Regions from separate parts of the Solwaraspora sp. WMMD937 genome, predicted to be linked through region 2. Evidence: riboswitches for the same ligand, from Rfam matches in the RefSeq annotation. Region 2 holds a riboswitch; each other region holds the start of a gene.

The links. Region 2 has a riboswitch for cyclic di-AMP ahead of O7621_RS07970 (hypothetical protein). Riboswitches for the same ligand answer to the same signal wherever they lie in the genome.
Region 1: another riboswitch for cyclic di-AMP. It lies ahead of O7621_RS13895 (NlpC/P60 family protein); the one in region 2 lies ahead of O7621_RS07970 (hypothetical protein).
Region 3: another riboswitch for cyclic di-AMP. It lies ahead of O7621_RS04975 (NlpC/P60 family protein); the one in region 2 lies ahead of O7621_RS07970 (hypothetical protein).

What each region holds. Positions count from the first base shown of each region.
Region 1 covers NZ_CP120738.1:3,193,300-3,201,020, forward strand. Annotated here, with positions in the region: gene O7621_RS13865 (TspO/MBR family protein) at 1-296, opposite strand, end outside; gene O7621_RS13870 (GPGG-motif small membrane protein) at 466-609, opposite strand; gene O7621_RS13875 (metallophosphoesterase) at 659-1,348, opposite strand; gene O7621_RS13880 (hypothetical protein) at 1,378-1,668, opposite strand; gene O7621_RS13885 (dTMP kinase) at 1,930-2,613, shown strand; gene O7621_RS13890 (sigma-70 family RNA polymerase sigma factor) at 3,049-4,047, shown strand; gene O7621_RS13895 (NlpC/P60 family protein) at 4,171-5,097, opposite strand; cyclic di-AMP (ydaO/yuaA leader) riboswitch at 5,141-5,275, opposite strand; gene O7621_RS13900 (DUF6232 family protein) at 5,747-6,283, shown strand; gene O7621_RS13905 (DUF5753 domain-containing protein) at 6,331-7,212, opposite strand; gene O7621_RS13910 (DUF397 domain-containing protein) at 7,459-7,674, shown strand.
Region 2 covers NZ_CP120738.1:1,872,476-1,880,196, reverse strand. Annotated here, with positions in the region: gene O7621_RS07995 (branched-chain amino acid ABC transporter substrate-binding protein) at 1-202, opposite strand, end outside; gene O7621_RS07990 (hypothetical protein) at 262-744, shown strand; gene O7621_RS07985 (HAMP domain-containing sensor histidine kinase) at 790-2,088, opposite strand; gene O7621_RS07980 (response regulator transcription factor) at 2,117-2,785, opposite strand; gene O7621_RS07975 (TrkA family potassium uptake protein) at 3,572-4,249, opposite strand; cyclic di-AMP (ydaO/yuaA leader) riboswitch at 4,506-4,641, shown strand; gene O7621_RS07970 (hypothetical protein) at 4,644-5,660, shown strand; gene O7621_RS07965 (glycoside hydrolase family 65 protein) at 5,735-7,721, opposite strand, start outside.
Region 3 covers NZ_CP120738.1:1,121,126-1,128,846, forward strand. Annotated here, with positions in the region: gene O7621_RS04945 (phosphoribosyltransferase family protein) at 1-120, shown strand, start outside; gene O7621_RS04950 (hypothetical protein) at 157-600, opposite strand; gene O7621_RS04955 (glycosyltransferase family A protein) at 675-1,454, shown strand; tRNA gene O7621_RS04960 (tRNA-Gly) at 1,788-1,861, opposite strand; gene O7621_RS04965 (pyridoxamine 5'-phosphate oxidase family protein) at 2,009-2,524, opposite strand; gene dcd (dCTP deaminase) at 2,652-3,230, shown strand; gene O7621_RS04975 (NlpC/P60 family protein) at 3,391-4,329, opposite strand; cyclic di-AMP (ydaO/yuaA leader) riboswitch at 4,428-4,571, opposite strand; gene O7621_RS04980 (NlpC/P60 family protein) at 4,829-5,872, opposite strand; gene O7621_RS04985 (GPP34 family phosphoprotein) at 6,063-6,764, shown strand; gene O7621_RS04990 (VanZ family protein) at 6,761-7,345, opposite strand; gene O7621_RS04995 (heterodisulfide reductase-related iron-sulfur binding cluster) at 7,356-7,721, opposite strand, start outside.

The DNA.
Region 1 (7,721 bases), 1.3 Mb from region 2:
CCGTACCGGCCGGCGGCGAAGAACAGCGGTGTCCAGGCGGCGTTGAGCACCAGTTGGGCCAGCCAACTGGCGATCGCCAGGCCGGCACCGGCCCGCCGCCAGACGGTGAACCCGGCGACGGCGATCAGCACGTACAGGATGGTCCAAACCGGGCTGAACAGCCAGGACGGCGGTGCCCAGGACGGCTGGACCAGTTCGGCGTAACGGGAACCGGCGTCGCGGGCGGCGAACGCCCCGACCGCTGCGGCCGCCGCCACCAGGCCGAGGAACACCGGTAGACCCCACCACGAGCGCATGGCAACTCCAGGGGAATGCATGGCGACTCCAGGAAACAGGTAGGGCCGGGGCCGCCGGCGCCGGTCCGCGGTGGGGAGGACCGGGCCGGTTCCGGCGGCCCCGGCAGGCTCGGGGTCGATGTGGTCAGGTCGATGTCGGTTGAGGGGGCCGGGGTTACGCCCGGCACCGTCAAGCGAACAGGCTCACGCCACCGGGGCCGACCAGCAGCCCGACGACGATCAGCACGATGCCCCAGAGCAGTTGCCGGCGGAACAGCGCGAGAACGCCGGCGACGACCAGGACGACTGCGAGAATCCAGAGAAGTAGCTCCATGGCCGCTGAATACCCTTGCGGCCGGCGACGGAAACCTGCACCGGTCTGGTCAAGGGACCGACCCGGCGAGCGAATACACGCTGTACGCCTGTTTGATCACCGGATGGGCGACGTTCCGGACCCGTACCCCACCGGGTGTGGTGCCCCGCTCCGTGCCGAAGTGGGCGTGACCGTGCACCGCGAGGTCGGTCGGTGCCGCGTCGATCGCCTCGGCAAGCAGGTAGGAGCCGAGGAACGGGTAGATCTCGGGCGGCTCGCCGGCTAGCGTCTCCGGCACCGGCGAATAGTGGGTCAGCGCCACCCGTACGTCGCAATCCAGCCCGGCCAGCGCCGCCCCTAGCCGATCCGCAGCGTCCGCCGTGGTGGCGACGAACGCCTTCATCTCCGGCTCGCCGAACCGGCTCGCGCAGCGCCCGGCGAACCCGCCACCGAACCCTTTGACCCCGGCTATCCCGAGCCGGCCGCCGGGGCAGTCCACCACCACGCCGTCGCCGTCGAGCACCGTGACCCCGGCGTCGCTGAGTATCCCGACCAGCTGCGGCACCTGGTCACAGTGGTGGTCGTGGTTGCCGAGCACCGCCACCACCGGGACCGCCAGACCGCCGAACTCGTCGGCCACGCACCGCGCCTCCGACTCCGTGCCGTGCCGGGTCAGGTCGCCGGCCAGCAGCAGGACGTCGGCCCGGTCGCCGAGCTGCACCAACGCCGGGCGGAACCGGCCCAGCACGTCGCTGTCCATGTGCACGTCTCCGACGGCCGCGACGCGGATCACGACAGCTCCTCCGTCTCGGTCGGCGCGGTGGTCCGGCTGACGACGATGTCGACGATCAGGCGTACGCCGGGGAAGCGCTCAGCCACCAGCCGGACGATCTCCGCCCGCCGGTGGGCGCTCTCGACCTCCCCGCACAACACCAGGCTGTGGTCCCGGCGGGAGACGCCCACCCCCTGCTCGGCGATGTCGGCGTGCTCGCTGAGCAGCCGCTGCACCGCAGCCTCGGTGTATCCGTCCAACCGGTCCGGCCCGGTCTTTCGCGTTGACTGCCCCGATGTCCGGGTCATCTGCCCACCTCCTGGCTGTCGTCCGGTGCCCGTCGGTGACCTACCCGTTCCCGGCCGGTTCGTGCCTGCAGGCACAGCGCGTCACAGCGGTGAACGGGTGGCGGCGTGCACGTGCTCGCTACCGTTGGGAAGGTGCTCGTCACAGCGACCCATGCGCCACCACCGTCACCGTCCCGGCCCGCGCCTCGCCAGCCGTCGCCCGTACAGTCCACGTCGTCAGCCGTGCCGCCATGCCCGCCACCGGACACCGCAGGGAGCACAGTGGACGCCGATCCGGCCTGGTCGCCGCCGGCCGGGCTGCGACGGATCGCCTTGGTGGGCATCGACGGGGTCGGCAAGACCACTCAGGCGCACCTGCTGGCCGAGGCGCTGACCACTGCCGGCCGGCCCGCCCGGTACTGGCGCAACGCTGGCGGCCGACGCTGGCTCGACCGGTTCGCGGTCCGACTCGGACGCCCGGACGCCCGGCGGATGGTCGGCCGTGGTGGGCTGATGTTCCTCGAGGCGTTGCTGCGCTGGCTCGCGATCGCCCGGTCGGTGCTCGGCTCCCGCCGGTCGATCGCGGTGATGGACCGGTACGCGGTCTGCCAGTACGCCAGCATCCGCACCCATGGCGCCGGCCGCTGGGAGCGGCTCGCCCGGCTGGCCTACCGGGTGTTTCCCCAACCGGACGTGACGTTCCTACTCTTGCTGCCGCCCGTCGAAGCGGCCCGGCGGATCGACGCCCGGGGCACCGACCACGAGTCGCTGGAGTTCCTGGCGACCAGCGCGGCCGCATACGGGTCACTGCCGGAGGCCGCCGGGTTCGTGGCCATCGACGCCCGGGGCACGGCCGCCCAGGTCGCCGCAGTGATCCGGCAGCGGCTGACCGAATGGCAGCCGGACGACGGCCGTCCGGCCGGCGCCTCGTGGCGGCCGGGTCCAGACGATTCGCGTGCGTCGTGACCCGCAGGCCGGTGTCTGTCGGGAGCTGCTGAACCGTGCACCCCGCTCGGGCCGTACTCCTGGCCAGGACCAACCAACCGGCGTCGGCCAGGACCAACCAACCGGCGGGCAGTGACGAGGATCGCAGGAGGGGTAGTGACGGGAATCGCTGCGCCCTGCCCGGTGTCGTGGTGTGCTGGGAGCCTGCCACACCCCACCGACCTCAGTGAATCGGGCAGTCGGCCGGCCCGACGCAGCGCGGCGATCGAGGAGCCTGGCAGGAAACGCCAATCCTGTTCACAGCAATTATTCAGGCAATCGTGTCAGCTTCGACTCACGAGACGGAATCCCTGACGCGTCTCATCTGTTGTGCAGGTGTCGGCGCCATACGGCGGGGCCTGCCACATCAGGTTCGCCGGATCGGAGGCGGACGTGACGGGGGAGAGGCTGATGGAGATGCGCATCGCAGGTGACAGGGCACGACGTGGGGTTAACGAGGGGACCGTGAGCAACGTGGAGAAGACGATGGCTTTGCGGACCGACGAGGTAGCCGAGGAGCGGGACCTCGTTGGCGTCTACCTGCATGAGATCTCCCGCACGCCGCTGCTCGACGCGGCCCGGGAAGTCGACCTCTCCAAGGCGATCGAGGCCGGTCTGTACGCGGAGCACCTGCTGGAGCAGGGCATGCCGCGGGCCGGGGTGAGCCGCGAGGAGCTGGAGCGGCTGGTCGTCGAGGGTGAACGGGCCAAGGACCTGTTCATCCGGGCCAACCTGCGTCTGGTGGTGTCGATCGCCCGCCGCTACGTCCGGTCCGGGATGCCGATGCTGGACCTGATCCAGGAGGGCAACACCGGTCTGGTCCGCGCGGTGGAGAAGTTCGACTACGAGCGTGGTTTCAAGTTCTCCACCTACGCGACCTGGTGGATCCGGCAGGCCATCAGCCGGGCGATCGCCCAGCAGGAGCGGACCGTACGGCTTCCGGTGCACCTGGTCGAGGACGTCAACCGGATGCGCAACGTAGCCCGCCAGTTGACCCGCGAGCTCGGTTCGGACCCGGAGCCGGAGCAGATCGCCGCCTCGCTCGGCGTGCCGGTCGAGCGGGTGCACGAGCTGGTGCGGTGGTCGCAGGACACGGTGTCGCTGGACACCCCGGTCGGCGACGACGGCGATACCAACCTGGGCGACCTGGTGGCCGACAGTGACGCACCGTCGCCGGAGGACATCGTGCTCACCGGGTTGGAGCGGCAGCGGATCGAGGGCCTGCTCAACCACCTGGACGACCGGTCCGCCGGCATCATGCGGGCCCGGTACGGCTTGGAGGACGGGCGAGAGCACTCGCTGACCGAGGTCGCTTCGCGCTTCTCGCTGTCCCGGGAGCGCATCCGGCAGCTGGAGATCCAGGCACTGGGCCGGCTGCGGGAGCTGGCCCGGGCGGAAGGGCTGCAGGCGGCCTGACGAATCGGCGGCAGGCGACCTGATCCGCCGATGAACTGACAACCCACCGACGAACTGACGACGGCCCGGCATCCGCAAGCGCGGATGCCGGGCCGTCGTCAGTTCGTCGGGCGAGCGACCGGGTCAGCGGACCCGGCCGTAGCCGTACGGCGGCATCATGTCCACGCTGGCCAGCTCGACGGTGCGGCCGAAGGTGGGTGCGTGGATCACCTGGCCGCCGCCCACGTACAGGCCGACGTGGGCGAGACCGTTGTAGAACACCAGGTCACCGGGCTGCAGTGCGCCACGGTTGATCTTCGCGACCACGTCCCACTGCATCGCCGCGTTGTGCGGCAGGCTCTTGCCGGCGGTACGCCACGCGGCAAGCGTCAGGCCCGAGCAGTCGTAACCGTTCGGGCCGCTGGCAGCCCAGACGTACGGCTTGCCGATGGCTCCGTACGCAAACTCGACGACCGAGCCGGCGGCACCGGACACCGACGGGACGGTTCCGGTGTACGACGAGCCGGTCTCGCTCGCGGCACCGTAGGCCCGTTCCCGCTTGTCCATCAGCTCGTCGATGTCCGCTTCGATGCTCTTCTTGCGGTCAGCGAGCTCCTTGACCTGGGCGTCCTGCTTCTTCAGGGCCGCCTGCAGCTTCTCCTGCTCGGCCAGGTAGGTCAGTTGGGTGCTGGTGAACTCGCTGAGTCGCTGCTGCCGGTCCCGGGCCAGGTGGTCCAGGGTGCCGAGCCGGTGGATGAAGCTGCCGGAGGTGCCGTCGAGCAGGGCGGTCGCGGTGCTCAACCCGCCGGTCTTGTACGCGTTGACCGCGATCTGACCGACCTCGGTCTGCGCTGCCGCGAGTTCGGCTTGCAGCGGGCCGAGCTTGGCGTCGATCTCCTCGGCCGCCGCCCGGGTGGCCTTGGCCTCCTCCCTGAGCCGGTTGTACGACTCGACGACCTTGGCCAGCTCTTCGGATTCCTTGTCGATCTGCTGCGTGAGTTCGCTGACCGTCGGCTGGGCGGTCGCGGCGGTCGCCGGTACCACCAGGCCGAGGCTTACGCCGGCCAGCATCAGGGTGCGCAGCAGAATCCGCGCTGTTGACAAGAACGCAGAACCCTTCTTCCTAGCCGCCTACCGGGTTAGCTGACGGATTCGGGCGGGAAGTTCGCCCTACCGCGGTGAACCGCGGATTCACCCCAGTTGCCGATGGGTCCCCGGATCGCAACCGTGAGATTACTGTTTGTAATGTCAGATAATCTCGGGACGGCGATTCGGCGGCACTGGACCGGCGTCACCGCTTCCCGGCGACTGGCGACCGGACCAGCCGATCCAACTTAGCCGCAAGGGTTGCGACCAGGAAAGTGCTGCGATCGTGATCCGTGGCATGGAACTGGCCGGAGGCCGTTGACAGTTACTTGATGTGACGGTTGGCTGCTCTGGGCAACATTCCTATTGCCCTCGGGTGACTGGTTGACTCCGGCGCGTTGTCCTTGGACAGCGCCTGATCAATTGCGAATAATGCGTCATTAGTCGGTCTACGCGGTTGTCGTCAGTAAGCTATCGGGATAAATGGGCGCAAAAGGTCTGGTTCGCCATCCAGGACGCGGCCTGCCGTACGTCATTCTGCTAGGTGGCAGAATGACTACCTTCCATCGAGTAGCTTGCTGTTCGCACAATGGACCCGCAAGGTCAGCGCCGCACGAGCCCTTCGGAGGCAGCTATGCGTGCTACTCGCCAGACCCCACCCCGACGCGGTTCCCCGGTACCCGCACAGTCCGGCTCCAGTGTCGGACGGACCTTCTACCGGCAGCCCGGCATCTGCGTGACCGGTGACTGGTTCGTCGTGGCCGGCCGGCGGTTCGCCGTCCGCGACCTCACCGAACTCCGGACCGCACGAGGCGCCCGCGACCGGCTCACCGGCCGGGTGATCGCGGTGACCGCCCTGACCCTGGCGGCGGTCGCGGTGACCGTCGGCTACACCCGGGGGCTGGACGAGGTCAGTGCTGGGGCCTACCTCGCCATGCTGGCGGCCGCGTTCGTGCCGGTGACGGTGGCCTGGCTCGGCGACCGGTTGCGGCCGCGGGCGTACGAACTCTGGGGCCGTCACCAGGGACTGCTGTTGCTGCTGTTCAGCACCGACGACGAACGCCAGTACGGCCAGGTGAGCCGGGCGTTGATGCGGGCCCGGGAAATGTCCCGGCTGGCCGGTCTGTCCGAGCCGGTCACCATCGAACCGTGGGTGCCCGACCAGCGGTGAGCGGGTCCGACCGCCGCTGCGGTCGCCAGCGGGCTGGTCGACGTCGATCAGCCCGCGTCTCGCCCGTCCAGTCGACGGGCGAGGTCGTGCAGCATCGCCACCGAGTCGGCCGGTGACAGGGATTCTGCCCGTAGTCGGTCGAAGACATGCTGGTACGGCCGGACCTCGTCGGCCCGGTCGATGACCTCCTCGACCAGAGCGCTCTCCACGTACACCACGTCAGCGTCGGCCTGGTCGGCGAAGTGCAGGATGACGAACGGCCCGAGCACCGTGTTGCTTCCGGCGGCGAACGGCAGCACCCGGACCGTGACATGAGGTGCCGCCGACATCTTCGCCACGTGCTGGAGCTGCTCGCGCAGTACCCGCGGGCCGCCGGTCATCCGGCGCAGTGCAGCCTCGTCGATGATCACCTCGATCTGCGGCGGATCGGCGCCGAAGAGCACCTCGTGCTGGCGGGCCAGCCGGATCTGCACCCGCCCTTCGATCTCGGCCGCCGGTACATGGTGCGGGCCGTCGGCCGGGATCACCGCGCGGGCGTACTCCTCGGTCTGCAGCAGACCGGGGAAGCTGATCGGCTGGAAGTAGCGCAGTGCCGACGCTTCCGCCTCCAGCCCGATGTAGGCCGCGTAGGCGGCCGGCACCCGGTCCTTATAGCCGCTCCACCAGGCGCGCCGTCGTGCCGCCCGGGCCAACTCGACGAGCTCCTGCACCTGCTGCTGGTCGCGTACGCCGTACAGGTCCAGCAAAGCCTTGACGTCGTTGGTCGAGATGCTGACCGACCCCGACTCGATCCGGATCAGCTTCGACAGCGACCAGTCCATTTGAGCGGCGACGTAGTCCTGGGTCAGCGCCGCGGCATCGCGTGCCCGGCGTAGCGCCGCACGCAGCCGGCGACGCCCGATGGTCGGGCCCTGGTGTCGGGCAGGCATGGAAACGCTCCGGGAGAGTGCCTTGCAGAGTGCTACCTGGCTGGTTGCCACCCTGTTGCACGCTACACCGCCGTCGTCAGGTCTGCTAAGGACGGCCGGCCCCTCCGCATGGTCCGGACGGCGGTTTCACCGGGTTTCGCGGTGTCGCCCAGTCGCGTCGGCAAGATCGAGAACTGGTACAGTCCGCCCGATTGCCTGCGTGCTCTGATGGCAAATTTACCGATTTATCCTTATTAAGGAGTTTAGGTGACTGTGATCAGCACTGCCGGTCCGGCGTGGCGTAAGAGCCGCCGCTGCGAGGCGACGACCTGCGTCGAGGTAGCCGAGATCGGGCCGGCGGTCGGGGTGCGCAACTCCACCGACCCCGGAGTGCACCTGGAATTCTCGCCAGCCGCCTGGTCGGCATTCGTCGCCGGGCTGTCCGCTGCGCCGTCCAGCTCCGGCGGCCACACGAAGGGTTGATCCGACGCCGCACGAGGCTCGGCTCCACGGCCGCCGACAACGTCGGC
Region 2 (7,721 bases):
CCCGGTACTGGTCGAAGGCCAGGCGGGCACCGTCGCGGACGTTGCCGCCGAGGTCGGCCGAGTCACCGGAGAGCGGGCCGAGGACCGCGATGCGGCTGCCGCAGGCGCTGGCCGGTGCCGCCTGCTCGCCACCGGCCGCGACGCATCCGGTCAGCACCGACAGCAGGCCGAGCACCGCCGTCGGCCGCAGCAACGTGCGCACGTCCACCTCCTGTACCCGGTCGGACCCGCCTATCCTGCTGGTAGGAGCGTGAGGTTTTGATGAGACGGTCGATCCTGGGTGCGGTGCTGACCCTCACCGGGTTGGTCCTCACCGGGTGCAGTGACCCCGGGGCGGGGACCCCGGCGGGTGTCTCCGCCGCGCCGTCGTCCACCGCGACCGGCACCGCGTTGTACGCGGTCGACTCCCGGACGCTGGACGAGATCGTCATCGACGCGCAGGGGTTCGTGCTGTACCGGTCCGACCGGGACACCGCAGCACCGACCTGGTCCGCCTGCGAGGGACAGTGCCGGCAGTCCTGGCTTCCGGCACCCTGTGAGGGCGAGGTACGGGTGGAGGGGATCGACCGGCAGCTGGTTGGCTGCTTCGACCGGCCCGACGGGAGCCGGCAGCTGAGCCTGGCCGGCTGGCCACTGTACGGGTACGCCGGTGACCGGATGCCCGGCGACGCGAACGGTCACGGCCAGTCGGGCATCTGGTTCGCGATCCGCCCTGACGGCGACAACGCGGTCTACGTGCCCTGATCGGGTGGTCCCGGCACACTGGCCTGTCCGCTCGGGCATACCGCCCTACCCGCCCTGACCGCCGGGCAGCCGCAGCCGGGCCTCGGCACCGCCGCCTTCGGCGTTGACCAGCCGCAGCTGCCCGCCGTGCAGTTGCGCCACCCAGCTGGCGATGGCCAGCCCGAGCCCGGTGCCGTCCTCGGTGCCGCTGCGGAACCGCTGCTCAGGTGCGGCCGCGACGGCTTCGCTGAGCCCGGTGCCACGGTCGCGTACCCGTACCGTCGGCGGTCCAGGGGTGACCTCGAGTCGGATCTCGGCCGGCTGGTCGGCGGCCCGACCGTGCTGGACCGCGTTCTGAATCAGGTTGCGCAGCGCGATCCGGACCAGCGCCGGGTCGCCGTACGCCACCACCGCCTCGGTGACCGGCACCGCGCGGTGCGGCGCGACGACGGTGTCGGTCAGCACCTCCTCGGCCAGTTGGTCCAGGCGAAACGGCTCGCGGCGCAGGTCGCGCAGGCCGGCGACGAGCTGGGCCCGGGTGAGCAGGACGGAGACCGAGTCGGCGAGCCGGTCGGCGGAGCGCACCACCTGGCGCAGCGCCGCCGGGCGGCGCTGCGGCTCGGCCAGCGCGGTCTCGGAGACCGCACGGATCACGGTCAACGGGGTGCGCAGCTCGTGCGCGGCGTCGGCGACGAACCGTTCCTGCTGGTTGAGCGCGTCGGCGATGGGCTCGGTGCCGCGGCGGGCGAGCAGGTAACCGCCGGCGCAGGCCAGCGCGGTGAAGCTGACGCCGCCGGCGACCAGGGCCAGGGCCAGCCGCCGGTTGGCGGTCTCGGCCGGCCCGGTGTCGCCGAGCACCACGACGGCGCCGGCCACCGCCCCGGTGACGGCGTGCTGGAACGGCACGGCGAGCAGCGGGGTGGGGGTACCGGCGGTGTCGCCGACCCCACCGGCGAGCTCGGTGCCGGAGGTCCAGACCGTCCGGGCCGGTGCGAGCAGGTTGTCCGGCGGGACGACCGGCAGCCGGGCCGGGTACGCGAAGACCAGGCTGAGGTCGGTTCGGCCAGCCTCGTAGACGTAGACGGCGGTGGTGCCGTTGGCGACCGCGTTGTCGAACAGTTTGTCGAGCTGCAGCGCCCCGGACTCGTAGTAGAGCAGGGCGGCGGCGGTGCTGGCGGTACGCCGCAGCTCGGCGGCGACCACCTCGTCGCGCTGCCGCCCGTCGACCAGCAGCGCGACGGCGCCCATTCCGGCCAGGCCGACCACGTTGATCGCCATCACCAGCAGCGTGATCCGGATCCGCAGGTTGCGCAGCCGGTCGGCGGTCTGCAGCGGCTTGCCGCCCCGCCGGTCGCGGCGGTTCACGACGGCGCCCCGCCGATTCGGCCGGCGGTCACGGCGGCGCCCCGCCAACCCGGTAGCCGACCCCGCGTACGGTGTGGATCAGCTGCGGCTCGCCGAGCTTGCGGCGCAGCTGGGCGACCACCGCGTCCACCACGTTCGAGCTGGGGTCGGCGAGCTCGTCCCAGCAGTGTTCGAACAGGTCGCTCCGGCTGACCACCGCTGGGCGCCGGACCAGCAGCATCTCCAGGACGGCGAACTCCTTGCGGGTGAGCGTCAGTAGGACGCCGGCGCGGCGCACCTCCCGGCGGGCGGCGTCGACCTCCAGATCCGCCACCCGCAGCAGCGGCGGGGTGGTGGCGCCGCGGCGTCGGCAGAGCGCCCGGACCCGCAGCACCAGTTCGGCGGTGACGAAGGGCTTCACCACGTAGTCGTCGACACCGGCCTGGAAGCCGGCGATCCGATCCCCGGCGCTGTCCAGCGCGGTGAGCACCAGGGCCGGTGTGGTGAGCCCGGCCCGCCGTCGGTGGCCGAGCTGGTGCAGTGAGTCGCCTTCCGGGAGGATCCGGTCGAGCACCAGGCAGTCGTAGTCGTTGATGCTCATGCTCAGGTCGGCCTGGCTCCAGTCGGCCGCCTGGTCGACGGCGAATCCGCCGGAGCGCAGCGCGGTGACGACGGCGCTGCGTACCTCGGGGTCGTCCTCGACCACCAGCACCCGCATGCGGGCGAGGCTAGCAAGCCGCCGTCACCAGCGCGTCTTTGACGAGGGGTCCACCCGAGGACGTGCACCGGTCGCCGTTGAGCAGGAAGTTCGTCGGTGGCGGGTTGCTCGCCGAGTAGCTAGCCGGGCACCACCGCGCCGGCGGCGCGTGACCGGGTCGTCCGGTCGCGACCAGCTGATCGACCGACTGTGAGCTTGCCCACTACCTATCGACGAGCCTCGAACCCTTGCGGGACGACGGAAGGGCCCGGGCCGATCGTCACCGCAGACCGGGCGCGGCGGCCCAGCCACTGGCCAGGCCCTAATATACAACGAAGCCTGCCGATGCATCGGCAGGCTGGGCAGCGCTGTCGGACAGACCGGCGTCGCGGTCCTGACTTGTCGGCGATTCCCCGCCGTAACAATCGAGGACTAGCGTGGGGACGGGGAGGGCAACCCCCGTCCCCACCATCAGTTGCTAAACACGCACGAGCGGTCTGGCGTCCAGGTCGTGCGTGACGCGCGGGAGCCGGGCCACGCGAGTGGCTCTGGTTCCACCTCCTCTCGACAGGTGGTGCGCGGGCTGGCGGCGGAGTCCGGGCTTGGCCCGCCGCCAGCCCGGGGAGCTGTGCGGTTGACACGGTGATGTCGCCATCGCCGCGCCACGCGTCGACTACTTCAACGGGGGCACATCCATCGATGGAAGCGCTCCCATGCAGGGACTGTAGCCTGAGTCACGAGTTTGCGAAAGTCCAGCGGCTGATCAGCTCACGAAATGAAGGTGTGATGAGGCGGTCACGCCCATGTTCACCGGCCGAACTGCTGAACCGCCGTGGTCGCCCCGGCGACGATCAGCAGCGCATCCGGCGGGATCAACGTCTCAGGTCCCGCGTACCTCAGCTGCTGGTCCCGCTCCTTGATCCCGACCACCGTAATGCCGTACCGCTGACGTAGCCGGGACTCGGCCAACGTCCGGCCGGCGGCGTCCGGCGGGGCGCAGACCTTGGCGATGGCGAACCCGTCGTCGAACTCGATGAAGTCGAGCATCCGACTGGCCAGCAGGTGGGCCACCCGGTCACCCATCGCCGCCTCCGGAAAGATCACATGGTGCGCGCCGACTGAGGCGAGGATCCGGCCGTGCTTGGCGGTGATCGCCTTTGCCCAGACCTCCGGGACACCCAGTTCGGTCAGCGCCACCACGGTGAGGATGCTTGCCTCGACGTCCGAGCCGATGCCGACCACCGCGCGGGGGTAGTCGGCGACGCCACACTGGCGCAACGCCCGGTCATCGGTCGAATCCGCCTCGACCACCCTCGGCAGCCGCTCGGACCAGCGGTGCACCCGTTTGGGATGCTCGTCGATACCCAGCACGTCGTGGCCGAGGCGGAGCAGAGACTGGGCGACCTGACCACCGAACCGGCCGAGGCCGATCACCACCACGCTGTCGGCGTCCGGCGGCCCGACCGGGGAATCGTCATCTCTCACCGAGGATCCGTCCGACGCTACGACTTTCCCGCTTTTCCTCATACGCACTGTAGTCAGCCGCTAACCTCGGCGCAGCGATATCCCGGCCCCTGACGACTTGTCGTACGCCGCCGGACGCAGAAAGTGGACATCACCGAAAGTCGTTGCCTGGTAACGGATTTTTCCAGCTCAGTCAGGATTGTCGAGGTGTTGATGCCGGTGACCGATCCGGTAAGCTTGCCGGCGGTCTCCGCCAGGCGGCGCCCACCGGTGCCGGCGGTGACCGCCGCCCAATCACCCTCCGGGGTGAGCCGGGGAACCACGTTTCCACCGGGGTGAATCCGCGCCAGCGGTAGGGATCGTTCCGTCCCGAACCCGTCAGCTAACTCGGTCGGCGGCCAAGGAAAGGAACAGGATGACCGCACCCCTCCGCCGGCGGATTCCGACGGCTGCGGCGCTCGCCGCCGTCGCCGCCCTGCTCGCCGGCTTCGTCGTAGCGTCGCCGGCCGCCGCTCAGGATCCGGACGACGAAGGCGCCCCGCCACTGCTCAGCGAAGTGCTCGAATCGACCGGCCGAGGCTTCGTCGAAGCCAAGGCGGCGGTCGACGAGTCCCGCAAACGCCAGTTGAAGCTCAACCTCGAGTTGGAAAAGGTCGAGGAGCGGATAGCGGCGCTGACCCCACAGATCGGCCAGGTCGCCTCCAACTCGTACCGCCTCGGTCGGATCACCCCGGTGATGGTCCTGCTCAACAGCGCAGACCCGGACGCGTTGCTGGAACGCGCCGAAGGCCTGGACATGATCGCCATGCACGACAACAAGCGGATTCGGCAGCTCAACGAGGCCCGCGAACAGGCCGCCCGGGCGGTCGCCGCGATCGACGCCGAAGTGGCCCGCGAGGAACAGCAACTCGAGGCGATGGCCCGACAGAAGAAAGAGGCCGAAAAGGCCCTCCAACTGGTCGGCGCGGTCGCCACCAACGGGTTCGTCTCGGCCACCTCGCCGGTCGCCGCCCAGGCGCCGCGTAACTCGGACGGTTCCTGGCCGTCCCAGTCGTGCAGTCTGGACGACCCCACCACGAGCGGCTGCATCACGCCGCGCACCATGCACGCGCTGAACGAAGCGAAGAAGGCCGGCTTCACCCGCTTCGTCTCCTGCTTCCGCCCCGGTGGGCCGTTCGAGCACCCCAAGGGGCGGGCCTGCGACTTCTCCGCCCAGCAGCAGGGGTTCGGCGGCGACGCCTTCGGCGACGACCGGCTGTACGGCAACAACCTGACCGCCTTCCTGGTCCGCAACGCCGACAAGCTGGGCATCCTCTACGTCATCTGGTACCGCCAGTTCTGGTCACCGACCACCGGTTGGAGTTCGTACAGCGGTGCCGGCGGCGACCCGAACAGCGACCACACCAACCACGTACACCTGTCCCTGCTGTGACCACCTGACCTCGCTTCGCGCGGTGCCGGGCCGGGCCGGCACCGCGCGAAGAAACTGTCAGCCGGTACGCGCCGTCAGCCGGTACGCGCCGACCGGCGTACCGGTGACCGGCCGGTCGGCTGCTGCGGCGGCGGACCGACCGGATTGGCCGGCGGGATCGCCCGGGTGACCGGCTTGTCCGCAGCCACCGTGATCGGCTCGCCGTGGTGAGTGAGGTCAACGGTGGCGTTCGGGTCGACGTCACGCAGCGAATAGGTCACCTCGTCGTGTTGGACCGCCACCCGCAGCCGCAGGCCCCGCCACATCATGGCGAACTCCAGCCGGTTGATCCGCTGCGGCAACCGGGGAGCGAAGGCCAGCTCCCCGCCGTGGTCACGCATCCCCCCGAAGCCGGCGACCAGCGCGAGCCACGCCCCGGCCAGGGCGGCCACGTGGATGCCGTCGCGGGTGTTGCGGTTGATGTCGTGCAGGTCCATCAACGCGGCCTCACCCATGTAGTCGTGGGCGAGCTCCAGATGGCCGGTCTCCGCGGCGATCACCGACTGGGTGCACGCCGACAACGACGAGTCCCGCACCGTACGCCGCTCGTAGTAGGCGAAGTTGCGGGCCTTCTCCTCCTCGGTGAACGCGTCGCCCCGCCAGTGCATCGCCAGCGCCAGGTCGGCCTGCTTGACCACCTGCTTGCGGTACAGATCGAAGTACGGGTAGTGCAGCAGCAGCGGATAGTGGTCCTGCGGGGTGCCGGCGAAGTCCCACTCCTGGTGCCGGGTGAACCCGGCCGACTGCGGGTGCACGCCCAGCTCGTCGTCGTACGGGACGTGCATCGACAGCGCCGCGTCCCGCCAGGCCGCGGTCTCCTCGTCGTCGACGCCGAGCACCCAGGCCCGGTCGGCGTAGCGCAGCGCGCAGTCGGCAGCGGTCAGCAGGTTCCGCTGCGCCATCAGGTTGGTGTAGATGTTGTCGTCGACCACGGCGGTGTACTCGTCCGGCCCGGTCACCCCGTCGATGTGGAACCGGCCGTGCCGGTCGTGGTGGCCCAGCGAACGCCACAACCGAGCGGTCTCCACCAGCAGTTCCAGGCCGATCTCCCGCTCGAACTCGACGTCCCCGGTGGCGTGCACGTACCGCCGGACCGCGTCGGCGATGTCGGCCGCCACGTGGAACGCGGCCGTGCCGGCCGGCCAGTACGCCGAGCACTCCTGGCCGCGGATGGTCCGCCACGGGAACGCCGCCCCGTTGAGCCCGAGCATCCGGGCCCGCTCCCGCGCCTGGTCCAGGGTCGAGTGCCGCCAGCGCAGCACCGAGGCGACCGCCCCCGGCTGGGTGTAGGTCAGCACCGGCAGCACGAACATCTCGGTGTCCCAGAAGGCATGCCCGTCGTACCCCGGGCCGGTCAGCCCTTTCGCCGCGATCGGCCGCTGCTCGGCTCGGGCACCGGCCTGCAGCACGTGGAACAGCCCGAACCGGACCGCCTGCTGGATCTCCGGGTCGCCGTCCACCCGCACGTCCGAGTGGCCCCAGAAGTCGTCGAGGTACTTGCGCTGCTCGGCGCAGAGCCCTTCCCAGCTGGAGATCCGGGCGCCGGCCAACGCCGCGCCGACCTGGTCGCGCAGCGCCGGCAACGAGCGCTGGCTGGACCAGCCGTACGTCAGCAGCTTCACCATCCGCAGCCGCTGCCCCGGCTCCAGCAGGCAGGAGACGGTGGTCCGGACCCAGTCGTCGAAACCCTCGGTGCTGACCGAGACCTCGCCGGGGCCGTCGATCTCGTGCCCCATCGCCGCCGCCATCCGCAGCCCGCTGGCCTTGGTCCGGTGGATGAGCAGCCCGCCGTCGGGCTGCACCAGCCGCTCCTCGGCCTGCAGCGGCGTCTCCAGCACCGCGGCGACGCGCGGGTCCTTGCTCTGTGCCGGCAGCTCCTCGTTGGCGACCAGCTCGGACTGCACGATGATGCGCAACGGCTCGTCGACCGCCTCCACCTCGAAGCAGATCGCCGCGACCGCCCGTTGGGTGAACGACACCAGCCGGGTGCTGCGGACCCGGGCGGTACGCCCGGCCGGCGAG
Region 3 (7,721 bases), 750 kb from region 2:
CAGCTCGCCGCAGCTCGCGGGGCGCTCGTCGTCGGCAGCGCGGTGATCGTCGCCGACTGTCCGCCCCCCGTCGTCGACGAACTCCGGATCCGCAGCCTGATTCACAGCGAGGACCTCTGAGCCGCCGGGGTCGCTATCGGCTACGGCGTCGGGCCGTTACGGCGTCGCCTCGTGTCCCGGTCGGCCGACGGTACGCCGGGCCTGCTTCATCTCTGCCTCGTGGATGTGCCGGCGGCCGCCCACCAGCGCCTCCCGGGCTGCCCGCTCGACCGCCTGGAAGGTCGCGTAGTAGCCGTCGTCGAACTCCTCGACGATCTGGAATGTCCAGCGGCCCGGCAGGACGTTGCGACCGATCAGCTCCGTCTCGACCCGGTCAGCCATGTGCCGGTGGCCGGCCCCGCGCAGCAGCTGGACGACCCGGTCCAGGGTCGCGTCCGCGCCGCCGATCAACTGGTGCATCGAGTAGAGGTGGCCACGAGCCCGGTGCACCGTCTCCAGTGCCTTGCTCAACTCGCCGAGCGCCGCGACCGTGGCGTCGTCCACCCCTCGAGGTCGGGCGTGGTCGGCATCCACAGCCGGCAAATCCTTCGGTTCCGACATGGAACATTCGTACCAGAGACCGGGGCGACACAACGCTGGGTCAACGATGAACGACCCATAGTAGAGTCGGAGCGATGCGCCGGCCCCCGCAGACCATCTCGGTGGTCACTCCTGTCCATCCCGCGAGCATCCCGTACCTCGCCGACGCGTACGCCTCGCTGCGGGCGCAGCGGATGCCGCCTGGTTGGCAGTGGCGCTGGCTGGTGCAGGAGGACGGGCAGACCGGTGAGGTCGCCGCCGCGCTGTCTCAGGACCGCCGGATCAGCGTCGGCCACAACCGCCCCGGTGGCCCCGGCGTCACCCGCACCATGGCGCTGTCCCGCGCCGACGGGCCGCTGGTCAAGGTGCTCGACGCCGACGACCGGCTGACCTCTGACGCGCTGGCCCGCGACATCGCGGTCCTCACCGCCGACCCGACGGTCGGCTGGACGACGGCGGCGGCGCTCGATCTGCTGAGCGACCACCGCACGGTACGGATGGCCACCGATCCACCGGGCGGCCGGTTGCCCGCCGGTACGGTCCACCGGTGCTGGCAGGAGGACGCCTACCGGCTGCCGGTGCACCCGGCGACGCTGTGCATCCGTACGGACCTGCTGCTGGCCCTGGGCGGCTGGCTGGCGCTGCCCGCCTCCGAGGACACCGGGCTGCTCCTCGCCGCGAGCACGGTCAGCGACGGTCACTTCATCGACGAGCCGGGGTTGCTTTACCGGAAGTGGCCCGGGCAGGTGACCAACCAGCGGGCCCACTGGTCCCCGACGGAACGGGCCGACCGGATCCAGGTGATCGAAAGCCGGGTCGCCGCGCTGGCGCTGCTGGGTATCGGCCCGACGTCGTCCACACCGCAAGGTCGGTGATGACACGCGGCGGTCGTTGCACGCAGTGCAACCTCCTCGGTCCAGGGGTTACCTGTTCAGCTTGATGCCGCAGGTGCATCAAGATGTACCTGCGGCATCACGTCCGCCGACGCAGCATGGGTTCCGAGGCGGGCAGCTCGGGCAGTTGGATTGATGACCAAACCTACGAGATGATCGTAAAGGTGGCAGAGCTAACCAATCGCAGCCCCAGCGAGTTGCTTCGCGAAGTGCTGCAGGCCGCGTACCCGCGAAAGTAGGAAGCTGCCGGCGATCCCCGCGCTCATACGACGAAAGCCCTGGTTGGGATTCGCATCCTGACCAGGGCTTTCGGTGTGGAGCGGGTGACGGGAATCGAACCCGCACTGTCAGCTTGGGAAGCTGATGTTCTGCCATTGAACTACACCCGCGAGCGGCCCCACTCTACCCGGTCCGCCCGGTCGCTGCGCAACAGGCCCGGCCGCCGACCGAGCACAGCATGGGGTAACGGCTCGGCGCCCGTCGACCGACCGTCAACGGGTAGGGCGTCGAGGCGTCGGCCGGTGCCATGCGGCGGATCAGCAGGCGACCGGGGCCGGCACCGGGTGGGAAACGCTGCCACTGGTCGGGTCGAGCCAGACCTGGACGGCTGGTTGCCGTGGCGCCGCCGCCGCGTAGTGGCCGGTGCTGCCAGCGCGTTGCGCCACCATCGCCACGTCGACGGTGAACTCGAACAGCCGCCAGTCGACGTGCGGCACGGCCCCGAGATCGCTGGCGAGCCGACCCACCTTGGCCGGATCGGTGACCGGATGCGCCCGACCTGCCAGGTACGCCTCGTCGTCACTCTCCTCCGGCGGGAACGAGTGCAGCGCGTACCGACCGTCCCGCTCCAGGTCACGCCGCTTCGGCGAGTCGATGATGAAGCAGAACAACCCACTGTCGGTGATCACCGGGGAGACCGGGTGCACCCGGGGACCACCGTCGGCTCGGACGGTGGCGAGGTAGCCGAGGCCGGGACCGTACTGCTGCATGAGGAGTCGGATCGCCGTGGCCAGGCGGGGCTCGTCGGCTGCGAACTCGGACCAGGTTGCCATGCGGTGATTCTATCGAACATGTGTACGAAGAGATAGTGGGATCGCCCGGCCACGCCGATCCGGGTACGTTCCGGCCAGGACACCGACCGCACGGTCACACCGGCCGCACGGTCGCTATCGTGTGACGATGCTCCTCTCCGACCGGGACATCGTCGCGGAGACCAAGTCCGGCGGCCTCTCCCTCGAGCCGTTCGAATCCTCGCTCATCCAGCCGTCGAGCATCGATGTCCGGCTCGACCGGTATTTCCGGGTCTTCAACAACCACCTGTACACCCACATCGACCCGGCCACCCGGCAGGACGATCTGACGTCCCAGGTCGAGGTGCCCAGCGGCGACCCGTTCGTCCTGCACCCCGGTGAGTTCGTCCTTGCCTCCACGCTCGAGGTCGTCTCGCTCGGCGACGGCCTGGCCGCCCGGCTGGAGGGCAAGTCGAGCCTGGGTCGGCTGGGCCTGTTGACCCACTCCACCGCCGGCTTCATCGACCCCGGCTTCTCCGGCCACGTGACGCTGGAGTTGTCCAACGTGGCGAACCTGCCGATCAAGCTCTGGCCCGGGATGAGGATCGGGCAGTTGTGCATCTTCCGGCTCTCGTCGCCGTCGGAGCATCCGTACGGGTCGGCGGTCTACGGATCCCGGTACCAGGGCCAGCGTGGGCCCACTCCGAGCCGGTCCTGGCAGCGGTGGCGCACCTGGCCGACCAGCTGAACCGGCTGGGCTGTCGGAGAGCCGGCGCACCGGCGACGGGGAGGCGAAAGGCGCCCTCCCAAGCCGGGGGGAGACATGGGAGGGCGCCTTTCCGGTGGCCGGTGCTGCCGCTTGACGGGGGGATCAGCGACACGCGCCAGGCCATGGGGAGGAGTGAGGTCTAGCCGGGCCTGCCGTAACTGTGCACACTCGAACCGATCTTGCGCATCTGCACCGGTTCGCCCGCCTGGGAGGCGTGCACGATCCAGCCGTCACCCACGTACATGCCGACGTGGGAGAGCCCGCTGTAGTAGAAGATGAGGTCACCGGGGCGCAGCTGGTCCCGGCTCACATTGGCGGTCACCTGACGCTGCCGGGCCGCGTTGTGTGGCAGTGAGACACCCGCCTGCCCCCAGGCGGCCAGGGTGAGACCCGAACAGTCGTAGCTGCCCGGTCCCGCTGAACCCCACACGTACGGCTTGCCGATCTGCGCACAGGCGAAGGTGACCGCCTTGCCGGCCGCACCGCCGGGGTAGGTCGCCGGGCAGGGCGCGGGACGCAGCGAGCCGAGGGTGTTGGTCGAGCCGTACGCCTCCAGGCGCAGGTCCTGCAACCGGTCAACCTCGGCGTCGATCTCCTTGGCCTTCGCCGCCAGCTGAGCCTCGGTGCTGGTCAGCTCGATGATCAAATCGTCCAGCGGAGCCTTCTTCGCGGCGTACTCGTTCTTGAGGTCGACGACAGCCTGCACGTCGCGGGCCTGCCGCCGGGCGAACTGGTCCAGCAGCTCGAGCTGGTCGGCGAGGTGGGTCGGCTTGCCGTTGGTCAGGATCGCGTTGAAGACCGACGGACTACCACCCTTGTACGACCGGGCGGCGAACTCGCTGACCCGGTCCATCGCCAGGTCGATCTGGATCTGCAGCGGCTTGATCTTCTTCTGCAGTTCGTCCGCCTGCTTCTTCTTGGCGGCGAGGTCTTGCCGTACGGCGTTGTGCCGTTCGATCGTCGGTTCGAGCTCGGCCCAGACCTCGTCGATCTGCGACTCGATCTCGGCGACGGTGGGCTGCGCCTGCGCCGGCGCCGCGACCAGCAGCAGACCGACGCCGGTGGTGGCGGCGATCAACGTGGTGAGTATTCGGCCAGGGTCGTGCGGCGGTTTTCGCCGATGGTCGCGGCCGGACCACCGGAGGTATCGCCGAGGGGCGCTCGTAGCCACCGGACTCCTTCTCCCCAGACCGCCTACCGGGTTAGCTGACGGGTTCGGGCGGAAAGGAGACGCCCTACCGCAGGTGGCCTGCGGATTCACCCCGAGAGTGCCGTGGGTCCCCGGCTCGCCGTCAGACGGCGATTAGGCGGTGTCAGGCCGAGGTCAACCCGGTTGGTTGACGTCCTCCCGACTCGACGATCCCCAAGGGTAGAGAGCGGTGTTCTCGCTACGCAAGCGAAAACATGGACTATCTCATTGAGTACGCAGACGATTGCGTATCGTGCATAGGCTGCCATCGTTCAAGCGTTCGAATTCTGCCGGGCGGACCGGCCCGTTCATACCGGTCCGCCCGTACGTTCGGCCGACCAACGCGCGCCACTCAGATTGCCTCGGCGGGCTGGCTGACCTGCTGCGATCAGCCGACCCGCTTGAAACCGGCGAGCGGCATGTTGTCGATGTTCTCCATCTGCACAGGCTGACCCGCGCGGGGAGCGTGCACCATCAGGCCATTACCGATGTAGATCCCCACGTGATGCAGATCACTGAAGAAGAATACGAGATCGCCGGGCTTGGCGTTGGCGCGGCTGACCGAACTGCCCTGATTCCACTGAGTTCCGGTGTAATGCGTGAGGCTGACACCGGCACTTGCCCAGGCGTACTGGGTCAGGCCGGAACAGTCGAAGGCGTTCGGCCCGGTGGCACCCCAGACGTACGGCTTACCGAGCTGTGCGCACGCGGTGCGGACCGCAGTTCCGGCGGCTCCGCCGACCGACACCGCCGGGCACGGGCCGGAGGCACCGGATCCGCCGGTGTAGCCGGTGGACTGGTACGCGGCGTTTCGCGCCCGTTCCAGGCGCTTGATCTCGGCGTCGATGGTCTTGCGCTGCTCGGCGAGCGTCTTGTCCTGTGCCTGCTGCTTCGTGATCAACTCGTCCAGCGTCTGCCGTTCAGCGAGATAGCGGTCGCGGGTCTCCAGAACGGCGGTGATCTTTTCCTGCCGACGCTTGGAGATCCGGTCCAGCACCACGAGCTGATCCGCCAGGCTGGTCGGTGATCCGGTCCGGAGGAGGGCGTTCAGCTCGCTCGACGGCCCGGTCCGGTAATAGCGGTTGGCCACCTCACCGATCTCGTCCGCCGCCAGGTTGGCCTGCAGCGACAGCGGGCGGATCTTCTCGTCGAGCGCAGCCGCCTTCTTCTCGTTGGCCTTGAGCTCGCTGTGCACCTTGTTGTACTGCTCGATGACCGGTTCCAGTTTCAGCCACTGGGCGTCCAACTCGGCTTCGATCTCAGCCAGCGTCGGCTCGGCGTGGGCCGGAACAGCCGGGATGACCAACGCAATTACGGCGAGCAACAGGGTGATCGCACTACGCCGCAAGAGCCGTAAAGGCCGATGCTCTCCGCATCGATTTCGGGACCCACTGTGACGATGGATGTGCGAGTTTACGAGCGCACGTGCCATTGGCAGCGACTCCTTCAATGGTTCGATCGCTGGGGCCTCACGGGCGGGGGTACGGAGGCCGACATCCGCAGCGGTCGGTGCATCACCTTATTGGAAAGCGCGGTGTTCGTTCAAGACCGCCTGCCGCCTCTGCTTCCCCGAAGCAACCGCTTCTCCTGCGGTCACCGGTCTGGGCGGTTAGCATGATGACATGGAATCGCTCAGCCTCGCGGAGGAGCTGGTCCTGCTCAGCTATGACGATTCCGGGACCGCGACCGTCGCTTCCCCAGAGCTCGACTACGCCGTCGCCGGGGCGGTGTTGTGCGACCTCGCCGTCGGCGGCCAGATTGCGATTGACGCAGACGGCCGGGTGCTGACCGACGACGATCCCGCCGGCGGGTACGCACCCGGCGATGCCCGGGGTCGAGGCCACGGTCGGGAGTTGCTCGACCAGGTCCGGACCAGGATTCAGGCCGAGCCTGGCCGCGCGACCCGCGACTGGGTGGTCGATCTGTCCCACGGTGTAGTCGACGAGGTACTCAACGGGCTGGTCGTCTCGGGGGTGCTCCGCCGGGAACGGGACCGGGTGCTCTGGGTGCTGCCCCGGCCCAAATTCGCTCCGCCGGACGGCGGCGAACCGCCCGCCGAGACGGAGACCCGGCGACGGCTGGCCGCCGCCGAGCGCGGCGCCGGACCGGTCGGACCACGTACCGCCGCGTTGGCCTGCCTGCTGAACGCACTCGACGTACCGAACGTCGCTGTTGCACAGCCCTTGGACGCGCGGCGCCGGCCGCCCGCAGTGCTCGGGCCGGCAGCCTGGCCGATCGCTGCGACCACCGACGTCGTCGCCGGGTACCGGGCGACGGTCGCCCGCAGCGTCTTCGCCGCTACCGATGTCGCGACTGGCAGCTAGCTGACCTTGGTAGGTGACGGCGCGAACCGCCGCCACAGCAACCGGACCACGCCGCCGCCGACCGCCCCGATCAGCGCCCCGGTCGCGTTGTTGACCCAGTCGTAGCCGACACACTCACGGCCGACGCCGAGCACGGCCTGGCCTACTTCGACGACGACTGGGGCCAGCAGGAGCAGCCCGGTGGCCAGCGCCGGCCGGCGGACCGCCAGCACCGTGCAGAACGCCAGTGGTACGAACATCGCCACGTTGCCGACCCGTTCGCCGAGCGAGTCGACGGTGACCAGCCCGGACCACAGCACCGCCGGATCGGTGAGCGACCGGAGGCACGCGGCGAAGACCTGGCCGTCCGGGCCGGAAACGGAGACCCCGGGGGCGAGCGGTACACCGGACCCGGTCGGTGCCGGTGGCAGGGTGAGCGCGGCGATCGCGGCAGCGCTGAGAAGCATCCCGAGCGTCGGCCAGCGCGCCCAGCCGAGCCGTACGGCGAGCGGCCGGTGCACCAGCAGGCTCACGCCGGCCAGCACCGCGAGGGTGAGGAACGGCCAGGGCTGGGCGAGGAACTCGCGGGCCCAACCCAGCACCCGCTTCTCCCTACTCCTCGGCCGACGATGACGCCGACGATGCTACCGCCGGCTTGACCGACCTGAGCAGCACCGTCGCCACATCGACGACCTCGACGTTCTCGTCCGCCGCGCCGCTGGACTGCTTGCCGGTGACCCCGTCGCCGAGCATGGTGTAGCAGAACGGGCAACCGACCGCGATGGTCTGGGCACCGGTGGAGAGCGCCTCCTCGACCCGGTCGACGTTGACCCGTTTGCCGATCCGCTCCTCCATCCACATCCTCGCCCCGCCGGCACCGCAGCAGAACGAGCGTTCGGAGTTGCGTGGCATCTCCCGCAGCTGGGCCGCGTCGCCGCCCGCCCCGGCACCTGCGGTCAACGCGGCACCGAGCACTTC